DNA from 4 places in the Chryseobacterium sp. KCF3-3 genome. Region 1 is predicted to be linked to each of the others. Evidence: riboswitches for the same ligand, from Rfam matches in the RefSeq annotation. Region 1 holds a riboswitch; each other region holds the start of a gene.
What was found. A riboswitch is a leader RNA that binds a small molecule or an ion and turns the genes downstream of it on or off. The one in region 1 is predicted to bind S-adenosylmethionine.
Positions count from the first base shown of each region.

Region 1 (5,121 bases):
ACAAAAACCCAATAAGTGCTAATGATATGTATTTTAATTTTTTCATTGTTTCAATTTTAAAAGGTTAAAGAGTTGCCTGAAGACCAAAAGTAATGGTTCTCATTGCCGGATATCTGTAATATGTTGTTCCATCCAAAGCCTGTTCAGGATCCATTCCCTTATGTTTATAGAAGGTCAGAAGGTTTTCTGCCTGAATATAAATTCTAAACTTTTTCAATCCTATTTTCTCAAAATAATCCTCAGGAAGCGTGTATCCTAAACTTACGTTTTTAAGTCTTGCATACGTTCCGGAGTAAAGGAATCTTGATGAGGTTGATGTCCAGTTATTTGTTGTTGTACTTAATCCGGGAACATCCGTGTTAGGATTATCCGGAGTCCATCTGTTGAGCATTTCTGCGCTCCATGCACGTCCTCCCGCACTTCCGTTATGCATGATGGAGGTATAATCGGTATCTAAAATTTTACCTCCGATTTTGAATGTCAGTAATCCTGAGAAATCAAAATTCTTATAAGCAATACTTGTACTGATTCCTCCTGTCAGTTTCGGCAATGCAGAACCTTGCAACAGTTTTGTCGCTTTTGAATATTCTGAAGTCGTTCCCTCCACTGAGTTTCCGCCGGCATCAGTAGTAACTGTTTTCCACAAAGGTTTTCCATTGCTTGGATCTACCCCAGCCCATTCAGGAATAAAGAAATCATATACAGAACCTCCTACAGTTAATAGCTTTGTTCCTACCACAAGTGAACCCCCAGGCAATTTGGTTACCTTGTTGTTTAAAGTACTTAAGTTCACATCTACATTCCATTGGAAATCATCATTCTTAATAGGTGTTGTGAATAATGAAAATTCAAACCCTGTATTCTGAATCGTTCCGATATTTGCCGGATAATCACTGATTCCCAATGATGGCGCAACCGGCATGTTAAACAGAAGATCCTGGCTTTGTCTTTTGAAATATTCAATATTACCTTTAATCCTGTTATTGAGAATAGCGAATTCCAATCCTACGTTTAAATTAAGGTTGGTTTCCCATTTCACATTATTGGTAGATGTTTTTTCCAGCGTTGTTCCAGGTTCACCACCAAGGCTGATAAATCTGTATAGTTCCTGATACGCGTAATAAAGTGGTTGTCCGTTGGGTCTAAGCAATTTATCATTCCCCTGACCTCCATAACTGGCACGCAATGTCAATTGGTTGAATACATTCAGGCTTTTAATAAATTCCTCATTAGATATCTTCCATGAACCTCCTACTGACCAGAATCTTCCCCATCTGTTATCTTTTTCAAATCTCGAAGAGCTGTCTGCCCTTCCAGATGCAGATAAGAAGTAAGTATTGTTATAATCATACTCTACTTTTCCCAGAAAACTTAATAAGCTTAATTTATTACTGTTTCCACTGAAACTTCCCAGTAGAGAAGCAGCATCCGGCTCATAGTAGTAAGGCAGGGAGAACTGACTTCTTGTTCCGGAAATCGTCTGATAATCATATTTATAGAATTCATGTCCTGCTAATGCATTAACGTGATGCTTTCCAAACTTTTTATCATATGTCAGAATATTGCTGGTTGTATAGGAAAGTGTTCTGGTATTGGTTTTCGTCACTGAACCTCCAATTTCAGCCCCTTGTCCCAACAATGGGTTTGAATAATAATGACCATTGTAGTTCACCAAATCAACAGAGAAGCTTGTCTTGAATTTCAGTTCCGGTAAGAAAGTGAATTCCATGAATCCTTTTCCTGAAAAGTTATCTTCTTTATTCTCGTTTTTATCTAATGGCAAAGTTGCAGCAGCATTCTGATTCTGAAGCGCATTCGTAGGTCTGTATTTTCCAAAATCATAAACAGGGTTTCCGTCGGCATCTAAGACATAAGTTCCATCAGCATTTCTTTCATAATAGGGATAAAATGAAGGAATAAACCGTGCAGCATTGATGATATTGCTCGCCTTGGAATCTGAAGAAGTTGGTGCCTGCTGAACACTGTTTGTATAATTTAAGTTAACTCCAACATTCAGCCATTTCTTTACCTCTGAATTGATTTTCAGTCGGGTATTGTATCTTTTATATCCTGATTCAATCGCCATACCTTTATCATCCAGATATCCTAGTGAAAAAAAGTAATTGCTTTTATCACTTCCTCCACTGATATCAAGATCCACCTGATTTCTTGAAGCCACTCTCTGTAAAATATCTCTCCAGTGATCATTCCAAAGCGGTGACGCACCTGGTAATAGTTTTCCATCTGTTCCTACCGGCTTAGGGTAAGCAGTTCCATAGGGATTAATACCAAGTGTGGAAACAAGATTATCCGTCGCCATTTGTGCAGCCTGCTGAGAAGAAACTTTTCCGGACTGATATCCGTTTCTCAAAGCTTCCCAGTATAATTGAAAGTACTGATCTGTGCTTACCTGTTCATAGTCTTTTACAGCTCTTCCGGAGAATCCCTGACTGATATTAAAATTAACCCTGGCTTCTCCTTTCTTACCTGATTTTGTGGTAATGATAATAATTCCGTTTGCTCCTCTTGAACCATACAAAGCACTTGCTGTAGCATCTTTCAAAACACTGATAGATTCAATATCGCTTGGACTGATGGAGTTCAGATTTCCATCGAAAGGAATTCCGTCTACAACGTATAAAGGATCACTGGAAGCACTGATTGAGCCAATTCCCCTGATTCTGATAGTAGAAACAGCACCTGGCTGCCCTGATGCACTGGTTGTCTGGATCCCTGCTACCTGCCCTTCTAATGCTTTGGTAATATTCGTTACGGGTCTGTTATTAATCTTATCACTGGAAATGGTAGCTACAGAACCGGTATAGCTATTTCTTTTAGCTTTTCCATAGGCTACCACTACTACTTCATCAATCTCCTTTTCATGAAGGCTATCTTTTTTCGGCTTGGAATTCTGCGCATTAACGCTGGTTATTCCCAGGAAAAATGCAGCCACCGGAGGTATCCAAGCTTTAGAATTGAATAAATTTTTGCTAATCATAATCAATTTTATTTATCATATATTAAAATTTAGCCCTTTGCAGAAAAGTCAGCAAAGGGCATCGATAAATGCGATAAACCAAATGCTTATTTTTCCTTAAAAGGCTGAACGTAACACCTTGCCCCACGGGTAGGTTGTTAAGATTTCACAGGGTCAGTTCCCTCCATCTTTCTTTATAAGCCGATCGAAATATGACTGCAAAGCTAGAAACTTTTAGTCTACAAAACAAGTAGACTTATTTATTTTTCATGATAAATTTTCAAAAATTAACTTAATTTTTTAATAAAATCCATTACAGTAAAGAGTTACAAGCTTTACCACTTTCTTAAACATGATAAATATCATTATCAATAATTCAATGGCACGAAAGTTAATCTAAACTGAAATTTTTGACGGTTAATTAAAAAAAGTTTTTAATTTTATGGTATGAAAGTTTTGATCATCAATGGCCCTAACCTCAATCTGTTAGGCACAAGAGAACCGGAAATCTATGGAAATGTTTCTATGGAAAGCTATTTGGAAAATTTAAGATCCGAGTTTCAGACTCATGAATTAAAATATTACCAGTCTAATATTGAAGGAGAGCTTATCAACAGGCTTCAGGAGGATGATTTTGATGCTGTGATAATTAACCCGGGAGCTTTTACCCATTATTCTTATGCAATTGCTGATTGCTTGAAAAACATTCGTAAGCCAAAAGTAGAAGTTCATATCAGCAATATTTATAAAAGAGAAGAATTCCGACAAAAATCTGTAACGGCAGCTAATACGGATGCGGTTTTATCTGGCTTTGGAATGGATGGATATAGATTGGCTTTATTGAGCTTGAAGTAATTTTGTTGCTTATACTTTTCCCACGAATTGCACAGATTTTCACAGATAATTATGGATAGTAAGAGCGTAATTTATGAAGATAAATGATAAGGTTTACTGTAAAGACATTGGAATATATTCCGGGCAATTGACGAAAAGAAAATCCTATATCATTGAAGAAATAAATATTGAAAATATAAGAATCTGGAATGACGAAGGAAGACTGAGGTGGTATTCTGATTTTTATTTTAGTGTAAACAATGAACCGGAAATAACTTCTATTCATATTGATGATGAAATCGAAAATATTGAATCTGATACTATAGAAGTAACCATTGAATTTTCCGACAAAACAAAATATTGGATGACCTTCACTACCCCACAGTATTTAGATAAAATATTGAATGGAGAGCCTTACTTTTCTTCAAAACACTTTATGATTATAAAATATCTCACAGAAGAATCGATCAAATCAACTATCCTAAAATTGGATGAACAAAACAAGCTGATTGAGAACTGTAAAAAATATGAATAAAAAAAAGCCTCATCGATGATGAGGCTTTTTGTATGTTAATTGGTAACTATTAGATAGTTTGTTCCTGTAATTGAGGTCCTGAAGCTACTAATTTCTTACCTTCTTCAGTATCACAGTACTGTTCAAAGTTCTTGATGTATCTTGAAGCAAGATCTTTTGCTTTTTCTTCCCATTCTGAAGCATTCTCATAAGTATCTCTAGGATCTAAAATACCTGTAGAAACGTTTGGCAATTCAGCAGGAATCTCAAGGTTCATAATTGGAACCTGAGTTTTAGGAGCATTGTCAATAGAACCGTCAATGATGGCATCAATGATTGCTCTTGTATCTTTCAGAGAAATTCTCTTTCCAGTACCGTTCCATCCTGTATTTACCAAATATGCTTTAGCTCCGTGCTCCTGCATTTTACCGATCAATGTTTTAGAATACATTGTTGGGTGTAATGTAAGGAACGCTTCACCAAATGCAGGTGAGAAAGATGGTTGTGGTTCTGTAATTCCTCTTTCAGTTCCGGCTAATTTTGAAGTATAACCGCAAAGGAAGTGGTATTGAGCCTGATCTTCATTCAGGATAGAAACCGGAGGAAGTACTCCGAATGCATCCGCAGAAAGATAAACAATCTTCTTAGCATGACCTGCTTTAGAAGGCAATACAATTTTGTTGATATGATAGATTGGATAAGAAACTCTTGTATTTTCTGTGATAGATCCGTCAGTATAATCTGCTACTCCATTGTTCACGACAACGTTTTCAAGAAGTGCATCTCTTTTGATAGC
Region 1 covers NZ_AP035792.1:2,259,145-2,264,265, reverse strand. Annotated here, with positions in the region: gene ACKTTZ_RS10105 (RagB/SusD family nutrient uptake outer membrane protein) at 1-46, opposite strand, end outside; gene ACKTTZ_RS10100 (SusC/RagA family TonB-linked outer membrane protein) at 65-2,998, opposite strand; SAM riboswitch class I at 3,082-3,180, opposite strand; gene ACKTTZ_RS10095 (type II 3-dehydroquinate dehydratase) at 3,425-3,832, shown strand; gene ACKTTZ_RS10090 (hypothetical protein) at 3,906-4,346, shown strand; gene pckA (phosphoenolpyruvate carboxykinase (ATP)) at 4,396-5,121, opposite strand, start outside.

Region 2 (5,121 bases), 180 kb from region 1:
CATAGCTTAATGTTCCTGAGAACACACCTTTGATTCTTGTAATATTTTCTCCTGAAAGGTGTAATAATTTGATGGTATCAATTAACGGTAAACCAGCCCCCACATTGGTTTCATACAGATAACGTCTGTTGTTTTTACTCAACGTATATCTTAGTTTTCTGTATTCTTCTATCGGAAGGGTATTGAAAATCTTGTTGGAAGACACCAGATCGAATCCGTTTTCTGCCAAAGCATGATAGTTTTTCACAAAATCTTTGCTTGCTGTGTTATCCACAACAATCAGATTCTCCAGTTGATTTTCCTTAGAGAAGTTGATTAATTCTTCTACATTTGATGGATGTTCTGCTGTTAAAACCTCATCACTCCAATTGGCATCGAATCCTTTTTTGTTGAAGGCAATTTTCTTAGAGTTGGCTACTGCAACTACTTTAAGATCTATTTTTTTACGTTTTTTAATTTCTTCTGCAGATTCCAAAACCTGTTGAATCAATGTTTTTCCTACATTTCCGTGGCCAATGATAGCCAGATGAACGGTCTTCGGCTTTTTGAAAATTTCAGATTCTATGATGTTTCTTGTTTTTTCATCCTGAGAAGAAGTCACTACGATATTGACTCTGTTTTCTCCTGCTACCTGATTCAAAAGCAATGGGAAAACATTGTTTCTTGCCAGTTCTGCAAAGACTTTATTGAAGTCTTCTGCAACAAAACCAATCACAGAAACATTATTAATACTATAAATTTGGGAAACTTTTCCAGATTTTCTTTCTGCTTCGAATTCATCAATAAGACAAGCCACTGCTTTCTCTGCATCATTTTCTTGAACCAGAATTGAAATTCCGTTTTCTATGGCTTGCTGAGAAATTACGCCTACACTGATACGCGCCAAAGTAAGCGCTTTAAAAATTCGTCCGTCAATCCCGATTTCTCCCAGGAAATCTTCTCCTTCAAATTTGACGATTGATCTGTTCTTCAAAAATTTTATTTCGTTAGCATTTTTCATTACTTCTATAAAATGTTTTTAATGATATTATTTAATTGTTGATATTCCATTAGGAAGGCATCATGCCCGTGTATAGATTGGATCTCGTGATAAGAAACATCCTTATTTTTCTCTTTTAAGTTTTCAAAACACATTCGGATTTCAGAAGCCGGAAAGAATAAGTCTGTATCTACGGAGATCATGTGCATTCGTGCCTGTATGTTCTCCAGTGCTTCTTCAGCAACGTTTATATTCATCAGGAGATGGTTCATCAGCTTGTATGCTTTTAAACTAAACCTTTCGTTTAGTGCATTACCATGATAAACCAGCCAGTCTTCTGATTCCAGGCGTTTTTTTTCCTGGTTATATTGGTTTTGAAATCTGTCATTGAGTGACTGTGGAGTTCTATAACACAACATAGCATGAATTCTTGCTTTCTGTAATGGTTCCTCTTTATCATTCAATAAAAATTTCTGAACCAGACACTGTGCATGAAGCCAATCGTGTGTTCTATAGTCACAGGCTATTGGAATAAATATTTCTGCGAGATCCGGCTGCTTGGCAAGCATTTCCCAGGCAATCCCTCCTCCCAGAGAGCCTCCGATAATGGCATATAAATTTTTGATATGTAAAGCTTCAAGTCCTTTCAGAAATATCGCTGCGATATCTGCAGGAGTGAAGTTTTCATAGTCTTCAATTAAAAAATCGTCGTATCCGTTTCCGGGTATATTAAAACACAGAACAGTATATTGATCAGTATCAACAACCTGATTTTTTCCTACCAATTGTTTCCACCAGCCTTTTTCTCCGGATACGTTTGAATTTCCGGTAAGAGCATGATTGATTAAAATGATAGGGGCTGTAAACAGATCTTTCCCAAAAAGCTGATAGCTTAACGGGATATGGTATTCCTTTTGGGAATAAGTTTGATACGTAAGATTAATATAGTTTAGTTCTGTTTTCAATTCTATTAAATTTTAATACAATTGAAAATGCCACAGGAAATGGCTGAAAAGAACTTCAGTAAGTTATCTGTCCAAAATTATTTGGTAGAACGTAGCACCTTCTTTGCTTGCGCAAAGGGTTGCTAAGGTTTCATAGGGTCTAATCCCTCAACCTTTCTTGATAACATTTTCAATATTTGAATGAACGAATGGTGCAAAGGTAGTTCTTTTCTTTTAATTTCAAAAAAAAATTATTTTAATATTTAAAAAAGCCCTTAAATACAAGTATTTCAAGAGTATATTAATAATTCTTCAGATGAAAAAAATTGGAATTACTTATCAAAAAAACTAACTTCGTATGGAAAAATGATGAGATATGACCGCCGAAAAAGATAGATTACAAGATACCAAATGGAAAAACTGGGGACCTTATGTAAGCAACCGGCAGTGGGGAAATGTACGCGAAGATTATAGCCCGAACGGGAATGCCTGGAATTTTACCAACCATAATAATGCAGAAAGCTATGCCTACCGATGGGGTGAAGAAGGAATTGCCGGAATTTCTGATGTAAAGCAACTTTTATGTTTTGCTTTTTCGTTTTGGAACAAGAAAGACAAAATGGTAAAGGAAAGATTCTTTGGATTGAGCAATCCTCAGGGAAATCATGGGGAAGACATCAAAGAAATCTTTTATTATCTGGATAATACACCTACTCATAGCTATATGAAAATGGTGTATAAATATCCGATCAATGAATTTCCTTACGATGACCTTGTTGCAGAAAACGGGAGACGCAGTAAAAAGGAACCGGAATATGAGATTTTCGATACCGGAATTTTTGATAATGATGAGTATTTTGATATTTTTATAGAATACTGTAAAGCCGATCACAATGATATTCTTGCCAGAGTAACGGTCTGTAACCGAAGTCAGCATGAAGCCCCTATTCTGGTAGCGCCTACCGTATGGTTCAGAAACAACTGGAAATGGGGATATAATACGTATAAAGCAGAAATCAATGCTTCTCATGACGGAAGTATCAATATTGGCCATGACAGTATTTCAATCAAAAAACTTTATTCCCGAAATACCAATGCACAAAGCGTATTTTGTGATAACGAAACCAATAATTCTAAGCTTTATGGAGCTCCTGCAGCTGAAAATACTTATTTCAAAGATGGGATCAATAATTTCATTACTCATAAAACCAATACGGTAAATCCTGAAAAAAAGGGAACAAAAGCTTCTTTTCTGATTGATGAGCTTATTGGTGCTGGGGAATCCAAAGTTTTTGAATTCAGATTATGTCCGGATGAAGCTGATGAACCTTTTGAAAAGTTTGATGAAATATTCAATATACGAGAGGCTGAAGCTGAAGAGTTTTATAAAGAAATTCAGAATGACACCGTCAACGAAGATGAAAGAAATGTGCAGAGACAGGCTTTTGCCGGACTTCTCTGGAACAAACAGTTCTATCATTACAATATCGGAAAATGGCTGAAAGGTGATCCCAACTTTGAAGCTCCAAGAAATTTCAACGAATATGTAAGAAATACGGAATGGAATCATCTCCACAATAAGGATATTATTTCCATGCCCGATAAATGGGAGTATCCATGGTATGCAACGTGGGATCTGGCATTTCACTGTGTACCATTTTCTATCATCGATGCTGAATTTGCCAAGGGACAGCTTTTGCTGCTTACGAAAGAATGGTATATGCATCCTAACGGACAGCTTCCAGCCTATGAATGGAATATGAGTGATGTGAATCCGCCCGTACATGCGTGGTCATGCTTCCGTGTTTTCAAAATTGATGAAAAAACTAATGGAAAACCGGATTTATTATTCTTAGAAAAAGTATTCCAGAAACTGCTTCTTAATTTCACCTGGTGGGTAAACCGAAAAGATAAAAATGGGAAAAACATCTTTGGTGGTGGTTTCCTTGGTCTCGATAATATCGGAGCTTTTGACCGGAATATGGAATTAAAGGACGGCCAACACCTTGAACAGGCAGACGGAACAAGCTGGATGGCGATGTATGCCCTGAATATGATGCGCATTGCAATGGAGCTTGCCCAGTATTATCAGGTTTATGAAGATATGGCGATCAAGTTTTTTGAGCATTATCTTTATATCGCGGAAGCTATGGAAAACCTGGGTGAAGGCACAAAAGGTCTTTGGAATGAAGAAGACGGATTCTTCTATGATGTACTACAGCTTGGAAACGGAGACAGTGTTTCTTTAAAATTAAGAAGTATTGTCGGTTTGATTCCGATGTTTGCCGTTGAGATTGTAGACCACCGCTTACTGGAAAAGATGCCGAATTTCAGAACCCGAATGGAATGGATCTTAAAGAACAAGCCGGAATTGACCAAACTTGTTTCTCACTGGGACGAGGAAGGACAAGGCCGGAAACACCTGATGAGCATCCTCCGAAAAAACAGACTGACAAAGGTTCTGACCAGAATGCTTGATGAAAATGAATTCCTTAGTTCTTACGGAATCCGTGCCATGTCCAAAGTATATGAGGAAAATCCTTTTGTCTTCTCTGTACATGGATCTGAAAATATGGTCTACTATACACCTGCAGAAAGTGACAGCCGTATGTTTGGCGGAAACAGCAACTGGCGCGGTCCAATTTGGTTTCCAATCAATTTTCTGATTGTGGAAAGCCTTCAGCGTTTCCATTATTACTATGGAAACAGTCTGAAAGTAGAACTCCCAACGGGAAGTGGAGATAAAAGAAATCTTGATGAAGTGGCTCAGAATATCAGCAAAAGACTTTGCTCTCTGTTTTTAAAGGATGAACATGGACAAAGAGCTTTCAACGGAGGTAATCCAAAATTCAATTATGATGAACATTTCAGAGATTATATTACTTTCTTTGAATATTTCCATGGAGATAATGGCCGTGGCGTAGGTGCTTCCCATCAAACAGGATGGACTGCCACTGTGGCAAAATTGATAAAACCAAGACTCACCTTTTAATAAGCAATGAGTAATTGGTAATGAGTAATAAAAAAGCCGGATAAATCATCCGGCTTTTTATATTTTTAGATAAGAGATTAAATTTTTTCTCCGTTCACATATACTTCGTATCCGATTTCTACATTCGGTTCTAACGTTTTTGATACTGAGCAGTATTTTTCAAAAGAAAGTTCTGCAGCCTTTAATGCTTTTTTAGGATCAATTTC
Region 2 covers NZ_AP035792.1:2,438,829-2,443,949, reverse strand. Annotated here, with positions in the region: gene ACKTTZ_RS10965 (ACT domain-containing protein) at 1-1,000, opposite strand, end outside; gene ACKTTZ_RS10960 (alpha/beta fold hydrolase) at 1,006-1,944, opposite strand; SAM riboswitch class I at 2,005-2,111, opposite strand; gene ACKTTZ_RS10955 (MGH1-like glycoside hydrolase domain-containing protein) at 2,300-4,915, shown strand; gene ACKTTZ_RS10950 (OsmC family protein) at 4,993-5,121, opposite strand, start outside.
Region 2: another riboswitch for S-adenosylmethionine. It lies ahead of ACKTTZ_RS10960 (alpha/beta fold hydrolase); the one in region 1 lies ahead of ACKTTZ_RS10100 (SusC/RagA family TonB-linked outer membrane protein).

Region 3 (5,121 bases), 860 kb from region 1:
ATTTTGAAGAAAAAAACCGTGCCCAATAACTGCAAAAAGCTAAGCTTAGGGATTTTTCCCTGAGATAACCATCATCATATATAAAAAACGAAGCATTCTCAAAAGTGTCATTCTGAACACAGACTGAAAGTCTGCGAACGAAGTTCATAAATGTAGTGAAGAATCTCATATGTTTGGTTATCAACAAGATTCTTCCTTCGTCAGAATGACAAAAGCCAAATTGTTTGACTTTTGAGACGCTTCATTTTTTTGTTTAAATAATTTATAAATCATGTCAATATTTAGAATCTGAATTCAATTCTTGCAAACAAGAACCTTCCCCCTATACCGTACTGGGAAACCTGTCTGGAATACACAAACTGGTTATCAGCAGTTAATGAACTTATATTCGGGCTTTTAGAAGGCAGAATATTCAGGATGTTATTGCTCCCGATCGTTGCTGAAATATTTTTATTAAAATCATACCCTACAGATAAATCCGTCACAAAGCGGTTATTAAGAACAAAATGCTCTGTACTTCCTGTTACTCCGTCAAAATTAGCATCCAGAACATCTGCATCAGTTACTTTACCAAAGAAAGAATTACGCAGTACAAAGGTAAATCCGGAAACTCTTAAAGTATTCGATAAAGTAGCTTTTACACGAGGAACAGCTTCTTCAAAATACACTCTGTTGGGTTCTGAGAAATAATTATCAATCTGGCTTACCAATTTAGGTGACGCATGAATATCTCCGATTCTTTTGGTCTGATTAAAGTTGATTCCCAAATTATTCTCCAAAGAAATCCCCGATGAGATTTTTGAGTTCTGAGAAATCGTAATATCCAACCCTTTTGTCTGAGAGTCTACAGCATTGGCAAAAAAGTTGGCAGCGCTGGCTCTTGCCAGATCAAAGGCACTTTGCAATACCTGATCATCAGCATTGTTGATTTTATCCGGACGGAAAAACAGATCCGTAAGTACTACTCTGTCTTTAATCTTTATTAAATAAGCATCTGCGGTGAAAGTCAGGTTTAATGTTGGAATCTTCCATGTAATTCCTGTGCTGTAGGATTGTGAAGTTTCCTGTTTTAATTTCGGAATACCCAATGCCTGTGCGGCTTCAGAATTATTCCTAAAAGTACCAACCTGCGTAGTTTTTCCCTGCTGAATCAACGTAGATGTGGAGCTATAATAGATTTGAGCTAAAGAAGGCGCTCTGAATCCTGTAGAAACAGCACCTCTCCAGTTCAGGTTAGGAGCCAGCTTCACGTTGGTTGCCACTTTATAATTGAATGTAGATCCGAAGTCTGAATAATTCTCATATCGCAAAGCTCCTTCCAACAGCCAGCCATCAGTAACTTCCAGCTCTGCATCAGCATAAGCAGCAATACTGTTCCTATTTCCTGAAACGGCATTTTCCGGACTAAAGCCTGGAAAAACCTGTGCTCCCGCTGGCCTTACATTTCCGAAGAAGTCGGTTACCTTCTCATTTTCAGGAGTTTTAGCAGTTACCACACGTCCATAGATATCATAAGAAGCATAAGAATTTTCTTTTCCGGCATTCACTTTATAATTTTCATGTCGGTATTCTGCTCCGAATGCAATATTCAATCCTTTCAATATATCATATTTTTTTGAGAAGTCAAGATTGACGGTATTTTGTGAAAACTCAGATCCTCCGGCATCAAAGGTTCTTGGAGAATTGTCTGTCAAAGAAGCATTAAATGTATTGACAACCCCAAAACCAAAGGTATTTTTCCCGAAAGTATTACTGAAATCCACATTCCAGCCATTCCATTTTCCTTTAATTCCGGCAGCAAGAGAATAATCATTCACGGCTGCTTCAATCTGAGGAAGATATCCATTGGGAGTCACTGCATTGATGTTTCTCTCCGTATTTGGAAGTCTGTAAAATCCTCCGGCATTTCCAAGGCGGTAGCTATAGCCTCCAAATGAGTACACCTTCCAGTCATCATTCACAGGAATTTCAGAGTTGAAGAAGAGCTGGCCCGACTGCAGCTTAGACTGTCCCGCTCTTAGGCTGAAATCTTTTCTCTCCAGTCCTCTGTAATTAAGCTCCTGAGATGTAAAATCTTTACCTAATAATTTTTGAAGATCGGAAATGCTGTTGGCTCCTGAAATTTGAGATTGAAAATCAGTTCCAAAATAACCCACCTTAGCTGCATATTGTTTTATTGTATTGATAATCTGCTGAGTATTGGAAGTATTCGAAATATTTTTATACAAACCATCAATATTCACTCCATCCTGCAATGCTCTGTAATTAATTGCATTATAAGCATTGAAAATATCACCTTCTCTTACTCCGGCTCTGGAATAAGGATCACGATATTGTGCAGAACCTGTAATATTAATAAATCCCGTTTTTCCTATTTTAGCTCCATAATTAAGATCTACGGAAATAGTCTGTCCATCTACTCCTCCGGAGAAATTATTGGCAACAGGCGATGCGTATCCTCCCAGAAATACTTGTCCGGAAAGTCCTAATCTTTTTTTCAGGCCGAGATTGACAACTCCTGCAATGGCATCAGAACCATATTGAGCAGAAGCTCCGTCTCTTAAACCTCAATTTTTTCTAAAGCAAAGGCTGGAATAGCGTTAAGGTCAGTTCCCACAGAGCCTCTTCCCGGCGTAAGGGTAACATTAATCAATGAAGACTGGTATCTTCTTTTTCCATTGAGTAAAACCAAAACCTGATCCGGCCCCAACCCTCTTAAAAGTGCAGGGTCTACAAAGTCAGTTCCATCGTTCACCGTGTGTGAGGTGGATGAAAATGAAGGGACAATATAATTTAAAGCCTGACTGATATTGTTAGTGGGGCTTTGTTTTAAAATTTTCGATATGTTAATAATATCTACCGGAACGGGCGTATCTGTCAGTGATCTTCCTGAGCCTCTTGAACCGAGGATGACTACATCATCTATTTTTTTAGATTGTAAAGTGTCCGTCTGGGCGTAATAAAATGTAGAGATAAGCGCGATAGAAGGAACAAATATTTTTGTTTTGAAATTATGCATATTGTTTGTTGTTACTTTTTGTTGTTAAAAATTGTTTTTAAGCAATACAAATCCTGTAACCCTAAAATGTAAGGTTACCATTGATGTTCGGAATGTTTGTATTATTTTTTAGAAATAGAAAGTGCTAGCAGCAACAACACATGCGCATATAGAAATGGCATGAAAACATATCAGAATAATGAAGACTCACTTCATGATCTGAAGAATAAAAAATTACTGATGGAATGTGATTTCCCTTGTCTTTAAACATTGATTTTAACTTTAAAACAAAAATTCAAGATGGGGATAATGATAGAATGATAAACATTTTTTCCGGAAAATCCGGCTTATCGATTGCAGCACCTTGCTTGTTTTTGCAGGTTGCTATCCCATCTAGAGATTCTTGATAATTACCTGGCAAAGATATAATTATTTCGGAAATAAAAAAAATTTCAGCTTAATTTTTCGATTTTCACAATTTTATCGTAACAAATTTTGTTTTTCAGCGTCTAACCGGATATCAGTAAAACATTATGAAAAAAACGATTTTCGCTTTATCACTGGTAAGTTCTGTTTTTGTTTTCTCACAAGAAAAGAATACTACGGGTGCTAAAGAAAAACAAATAGAAGGTGTAGTTATCACCAAAACTAAAAAAGCCGTTGAACAAAAGGCCGACCGTACCATTTTTGACTTTTCTGAACAACCTCAGCTGAATAACGGAAACGTTCTGGAAGGAATTAAAAAACTTCCGGGACTTGTATCTACCGATATTGCAGGAATGATGTATCAGGGAAAAATGCTGGAAGTATATCTTAACGGAAGACCTCTGAATATTACGTCCAATGAATTGAACTCTTTCCTTGAAGGAATGCCTGCCAACTCTGTAGAAAGAATAGAAGTAATCACACAGCCCGGTGCTGAGTTTCCGGCTACTTCCGGAGGTGCCATCATGAATATCATTACTAATAAAAATGCCAACAAATATTTAACTGCTACGTATTCAGGAAATTATTCTTTCACGAATTATGATAAATACAGAAACAGGACGACCAATTCTGTTAATTTAAATGCAAGGAATAAATATTTCGGATGGCAGCTGAACGTAGGTCAAAACTATCGTGAAAGTATGCTAAATGGTCAACAAGACGAACTTTTGAGCAGCCATACCGATAGATACGCACGTGGATATTTTGCAAAATCAGGGTTAACTTTTGATTTGGGTCAGGACAGATTATTATTGAACTACGATATTTATCACAATAATAATGACAACTATACTTTAAGTAACGGTCATGGTGATTTGCCTTTCCAGAATAATCCAAAAGATTTAAGGGAAGCTTTTTATACATCTTCGGATGTTGCCCATACCAATAGTCTCAGACAGGAAGCTGTGGTAACGTATCAGAAACGTTTTGCAGATAAATCTCAAAAATTAGACTTCCAGTTTGGCTATACAAGATCAGACAGTAAATTTTCTCAGGACAATTTCTTTCAGGATGGTAATTTTGCAGCAGCACCCTATCTTCCTATCAATAGCCCTACCAATGGTTTAAAAGATATTCTGAACAATAAATCTGTAATGAATATTGCCAACTTCAAAGTAGATTATGCCCAACCTATCAAACTTCTTGATGGCGGAAAGGTAAGTTTTGGAGGATTATATGAAAGACAGGATTATGATACGGAAAGTTTTGGGCTGACTAACTTAGAATATCAAAGACAAACTGCTTCTACCTATTTGGAGTTTCAGGCTAAACTGAAAAAGTTTGACTTCACATTGGGTTCCCGTGCGGAAAACTATGATATTTCCGGGGTAACAAGATATTTTGATAAAGATGCGAAACTGGTGGAGGCTAATTTGATTCCTTTCAATAAGTTTAAATTTTTCCCGAATGCAAGCGTACAATATAACATGATGAATCAGGTTAATATTGCCGCCAATTACAACAGAAAAATCAGCTTACCGAGTATTTCTGCTTTGAACCCGAATAACGTAACTTTCTCCGGACCAAGTACCGAAGTAAATGGTAATCCTAACCTACAGCCTACTATTTTTGATAATTATGAATTGAAAATTTCAGCTTTTGATTATGCATTTATCGGATATAGTGTAAGTTCGGCA
Region 3 covers NZ_AP035792.1:1,398,862-1,403,982, forward strand. Annotated here, with positions in the region: gene ACKTTZ_RS06235 (TonB-dependent receptor domain-containing protein) at 1-29, shown strand, start outside; gene ACKTTZ_RS06240 (TonB-dependent receptor plug domain-containing protein) at 282-2,255, opposite strand; gene ACKTTZ_RS06245 (TonB-dependent receptor plug domain-containing protein) at 2,561-3,019, opposite strand; SAM-I-IV-variant riboswitch at 3,316-3,413, opposite strand; gene ACKTTZ_RS06250 (TonB-dependent receptor domain-containing protein) at 3,532-5,121, shown strand, end outside.
Region 3: another riboswitch for S-adenosylmethionine. It lies ahead of ACKTTZ_RS06245 (TonB-dependent receptor plug domain-containing protein); the one in region 1 lies ahead of ACKTTZ_RS10100 (SusC/RagA family TonB-linked outer membrane protein).

Region 4 (5,121 bases), 790 kb from region 1:
GATTTTGGTTTCAGTATAGTTTCCAGCAAGATTGATATTTAATTTTCCATTGCCAAGAATCCAGTCATAGGTTACTACGACATCAACTCCTTTTGTTTCGGTATCGATAGCATTGGCAAAAAATCTTCCGCTCTCTACCTCATTTCCCTGTCCTACTATCGCTGGATCTGACAATCTTGGATCTGTTATATTTCCGGTAATAACGATTCTGTCTTTTACTTTAATGATATATCCATCTACGGTTATCAACAGTCCTTTTACAGGTTTTAAAGTAAATCCGGCACTTCCGTTTACAGAGGTTTCCTGTTTAAGTTTATCAAATCCGAGAATTTCAGCAGCTTTGCTGTCATTGCTAAAGATTCCCTTTGTGACAATCTTCTCGCCTGAAGTAGAAATATCAGCATAAGAGTTATTAAAATACTGCTGTTGCAATGATGGTGCTCTGAATCCTGTTCCTACCGCAGCTCTTACCGCATAGTTTTTTACAAATTCATATCGTACCGCAAGTTTTCCGTTCAGTGTATTTCCAAAATCTGAATAATTTTCAAATCTTGCCGCCGCATCAATATTTAATTTTTTATCTAAATCATAGGAAACATCTGCATATACTGCGGTGGAATGCCTGTCTTTCTTCAATGCATTATTGGGAGAAAATCCGATAAAAGATTGAGATCCTCCCGCACCAAGCACTGTTGATCCTTCAGTGGCAACGTTTCCATTGATGTCATATTGGGTATAAGAAGCTTCATCACCTGCCTTGATCTGGTATTGTTCAAATCTGAATTCTCCTCCAAATGCAATATTGAAACGGTTTATATTTTTGGAAACATCAAGATTAATGGTATTTTGAAGAAAGCTATGCGCTCCGGCATAAAAACGGGTTGGAGATTTTGCTCCCAAAGAAGCATTATTCGTATTGTTTACATTATAATTGAAGGTATTGCTTCCAAAGGTATTACTAAGGTCAAAAAACCAGTCGTTAACATTATATTTTGCTCCTACAGCATAAGAAACATCGTATACCTGAGAGGCCAGAGTAGCCTGAAATCCGTTCGGGTAAATGGACGAAACTACATTAGATTTTTCGCTCGGAAGTCTTCTGAAACCAAAACCATTTCCTTCTTTGATGCTGAATCCTCCAAAAGAATACACTTTAAAATTGTCATTAAAAGGATATTCTGAATTGAAAAACAGCTGTCCCTGTCTGATCTGGGCATCTCCGATCTGAAAATTAAAATCATCACGCGTTAATCCTCTTTTTGCAAGTTCTGCATCATCTGCGGCTCTGGCAGCTTTTATGGCTTCTGCGTCCCCTGCAAATTCATAGGCAAAATTATCTCCGAAAATATCCAGGTCGTGATTTTGCGTTCTAGTGGTTTTTCCTCTGTGACTTAGCTGTAATGAAAGATTAATATAGCCTTCTTTCTTTCCTAATGAGGCTCCATAATTAACTCCTGCCTGGTAAGTATCACCATCATTTCTTCCGGTTAATCCATAGGTAAGGCTTGCCGAAGCTCCCGTATTTTTCTTAAGAATTATATTGATTACTCCTGCAATGGCATCAGAACCATATTGTGCAGCAGCTCCGTCTCTTAACACTTCTATCCTATCAATTGCAATTACGGGAATAGTGCTCAGATCTGTTCCTACAGAGCCATTTCCTACCGTATTCTGATAATTTACCAAAGACGTAGAATGCCTTCTTTTTCCGTTAAGCAAAACCAAAACCTGATCGGGTCCCATTCCTCTTAAAGTTACGGGATCAATATGTTCTGTACCATCTGAAGCAGACTGTCTCACTGCATTAAACGATGGAATCACATAATTCAGAAGATCCTGAGCAGTCATTTGCGGAGAACTTCTCTGGATTTTATCGATGTTGATTACATCTACAGGAACTGGTGTCTCCAGTTTTGTTCTTTTGACATTACGGTTTCCGACGATGATAATATCTTCGATCTCTTTTCCTTTTTCCTCACTTTCCTGAGCAGCGACCAGAATTGCTCCAAGCAATAATACAGCTGTGCTTAATTTTTTCATTTTGTTCTTGCCAATTAATAATACGAATCTGACGGATCTTTCCGCAGATACACAAGACATCAAGAAATGGAATTCATATAGAGTATTGACTTCACTTATCTCCCCCTAAGGGTTGGAATTAGCACCTTTACACTTCTGGAAACGTGTAGGTTGCTAAGGTTTCACCGGGCCAAATCCCTCCACCTTTCTTGATAAATCTACTGCAAAAGTAGACTATTTTTTTAAATGTACAAAAAAAGGCAAATCTGCTCTGCTGCAAATTTGCCTTTTATTATTTTATAGAACTTGTTTACACTTTTATTTTTGAACCATTAAGATTTAATAAGAGTTTAAGAGTATTAAGATAAGCTTCGCTTTAAGCTTAAAAATCAGAATGATCCATCTTAACGATACTTTATTTCTCAAATAGCTCTTAATGGATCAATATACTATAAATCAACAACTTTATAATTTTTTTTTATTGAATCATCATCTTTTGAATCGCTATTCCTGTGTCTGATTTCAGCTGTACCAGATAGGTTCCTGCCGGATAACTAACTTTCATATTATAAGCTCCGTTCTCTTTATCCAGTTTAAAAGAATCCATTCTTTTACCGGTCATATCAAAAATTGAAATCTCACCATTTTTTGCTTTACTGAAAACCAGTTTAGCGATTCCGTTTCGAACCGGATTATCTGCAATCTGAAGGGATAATTTGTTGGTTGCAGTGGTATCTACTGTTGATAGAGCGCCAGCATAATTTCCAAAGATCCTGAATTCTCCTGGCTGTAAAGTGATCGGAGTTGTTGTGGAAGCTATATTCGAAATACTGTTGTCCATCAGATTCTGCCATTGACCTGTGTAAGGAAAATAAGGCACAACATTCTGCGCGGAAGTAGTATAATTGGCCAACACTACCACATTCTTTATTCCTGTTGTAATAGCGGCATCATACACATAAATTCTTGTGATCAGGCCGGTAGGATCGTTCGTAAGGTTATTGGATTCTATACTGTAGGTTTTAGATTTAAAAACCTGATGGGTATTTCTGATATTGATGATTTTTGCCCATGTATCATATACTGCCTTTCTGTTTGCATTGGTATCATATCCTAAAGTGAATGCAACAGGTTTCTCATCGGTTCTACATCCATTGTCTATAGTACCATTCGCACATCTGTTGATACTGAATTCATATCCTAATTCTCCAAACTGCCAGATCATTTTCGGACCAGGAATGGTAAAGAAGGTTGCACCGAAAGTTTTCATTCTTTCAAGAGCGGTATTCAGATCTTTCACATTATAACTTCCATTGATTGCGCCATAGGCAAGGTTTTTAAACATCAATCTTTCTTCGTCATGGCTTTCTCCATAGCCTACAGCACTCATATTGGTGAAGCCGTGAAGACTGTGATTCATGCGGTCATAATTGCTATTTTCCTGATATCCCATTGTATTCTGATTGTAAGGGTCTGTCTGTTTATTCCAAAGCATAACTCCTTTTCCTTCTGCAATTCTGTAGTTGGCCCATTGCTGCTCTTCTGCATCTGTTCCCAGATGTTCGAAGATCATATAAGAATTGGGGTCAATGGCCCATTGTTTGTCAGCATAATTTTTCATGATATCCACTCTGTCCTGCTGATAGGCATTGGTACAGGCCTCATCGTTTTCAGAACAGCTTTGCGTAAACCCTTTGGTTAAATCCCAACGGAAGCCGTCTATGTGGTATTCTGTCAGCCATTGTTGAAGGCATCTTTCAACGTAATATTGCGTTGAAGGGCTTGTGTGGTTAAAATCATTGAAGACATTGTAAGAATGTTTCGGAACCTGATTAAAGTAAGGATTGTTCGGTGCAACATCGCCATAGCCATCACCATCCGGATCTACATTCCAAAGTCTTACTAAAGGAGAACGTCCTGTAGCGTGGTTAAAAGCCACATCCAGAATCACTGCAATTCCGTTCTGATGGCATAGATCTACAAATTCTTTGAATTTTTCCGGAGTTCCATACGCTTTATCTAAGGCATAATGGAAAGAAGTATTGTATCCCCATGAAAGATTTCCATCAAATTCCATGATGGGAAGCAATTCTATAGCATTGATTTTTAAGTTCTTTAAATACAGGATTTTATCAATCAGTGACTGCCAGTTCTTTTCCTGTGTAAAGTCTCTCAATAATAATTCATAGACTACCAGATCTTGTTTTGCAGGTCTCTGAAAATTGGTTACCTGCCAGTTATAAGCGGTCTGTCCGGTTTTAAATGTTGAGACTTCAAAACCCTGTCCGGCAGGAAATGCTGGTAAGTTCGGATAAGTAGAAGCTGAAATCCACTGATCATCGTAAGAAGATAGAATTTGTGGAGAATAAGGATCTGCTACTTTCCTCAAATCATTGGTTCTGTATTGGAAGGTATAAAGCTGCTGAGGAGTAATTCCATTGAGCTCAATCCAGTACAGATCAGGATTTGTGGTATCTTTTTTCATTAAATAAGTATCATTCACCGCCCAGTTATTGAAACTTCCGATGACATGCACAAAGCTTTTGCCCGGAGCATATAGTGCTAATCCCACTTTGGTAGGATCTGTGGGGTGATAATTGATTCCCTGTCTGATCCAGTTTGGTATTGCTTCAGAAACCACATTTCTAGGAACCTGTAAGATAAATGTTGCCGTTTTAGAATTGGTTCCCTGTGTTGCTACAAGCTCCATGCTGGCATCCTGAGTGACCGTATAATTATAAGAATAAGATTGTGAAGGAGTTGTTGTAGAATTAACAACAGCTCCGTTGGCTTTTAACTGAAATATAGCATTGTTATTGGCTGTAGCTGTAATATTGATAGAATTCCCAACAGGAACAGTAGTAAGGCTATTGGCCAGTGGATTGGTAAGGCTTAAACTTAAAGTCCCTACGTTTACAAAAATGTCAGGTGAAGTCTGATGGGAACCTGTTTTATCTTTTAATAAAAATCCAAATCTTCCGATTCCTGTTCTTCCGAAGAATGTTGTTGGAGTAAAAGTAAGTGAATAGCTGTCTGTTGCAGCATTATAATTCAGCTTATTCAAATCATTGGAATTATTCCAGCTGCCATTAGTAGGACAAT
Region 4 covers NZ_AP035792.1:1,472,746-1,477,866, forward strand. Annotated here, with positions in the region: gene ACKTTZ_RS06585 (TonB-dependent receptor plug domain-containing protein) at 1-2,040, opposite strand, end outside; SAM riboswitch class I at 2,133-2,238, opposite strand; gene ACKTTZ_RS06590 (alpha-amylase family glycosyl hydrolase) at 2,498-5,121, opposite strand, start outside.
Region 4: another riboswitch for S-adenosylmethionine. It lies ahead of ACKTTZ_RS06585 (TonB-dependent receptor plug domain-containing protein); the one in region 1 lies ahead of ACKTTZ_RS10100 (SusC/RagA family TonB-linked outer membrane protein).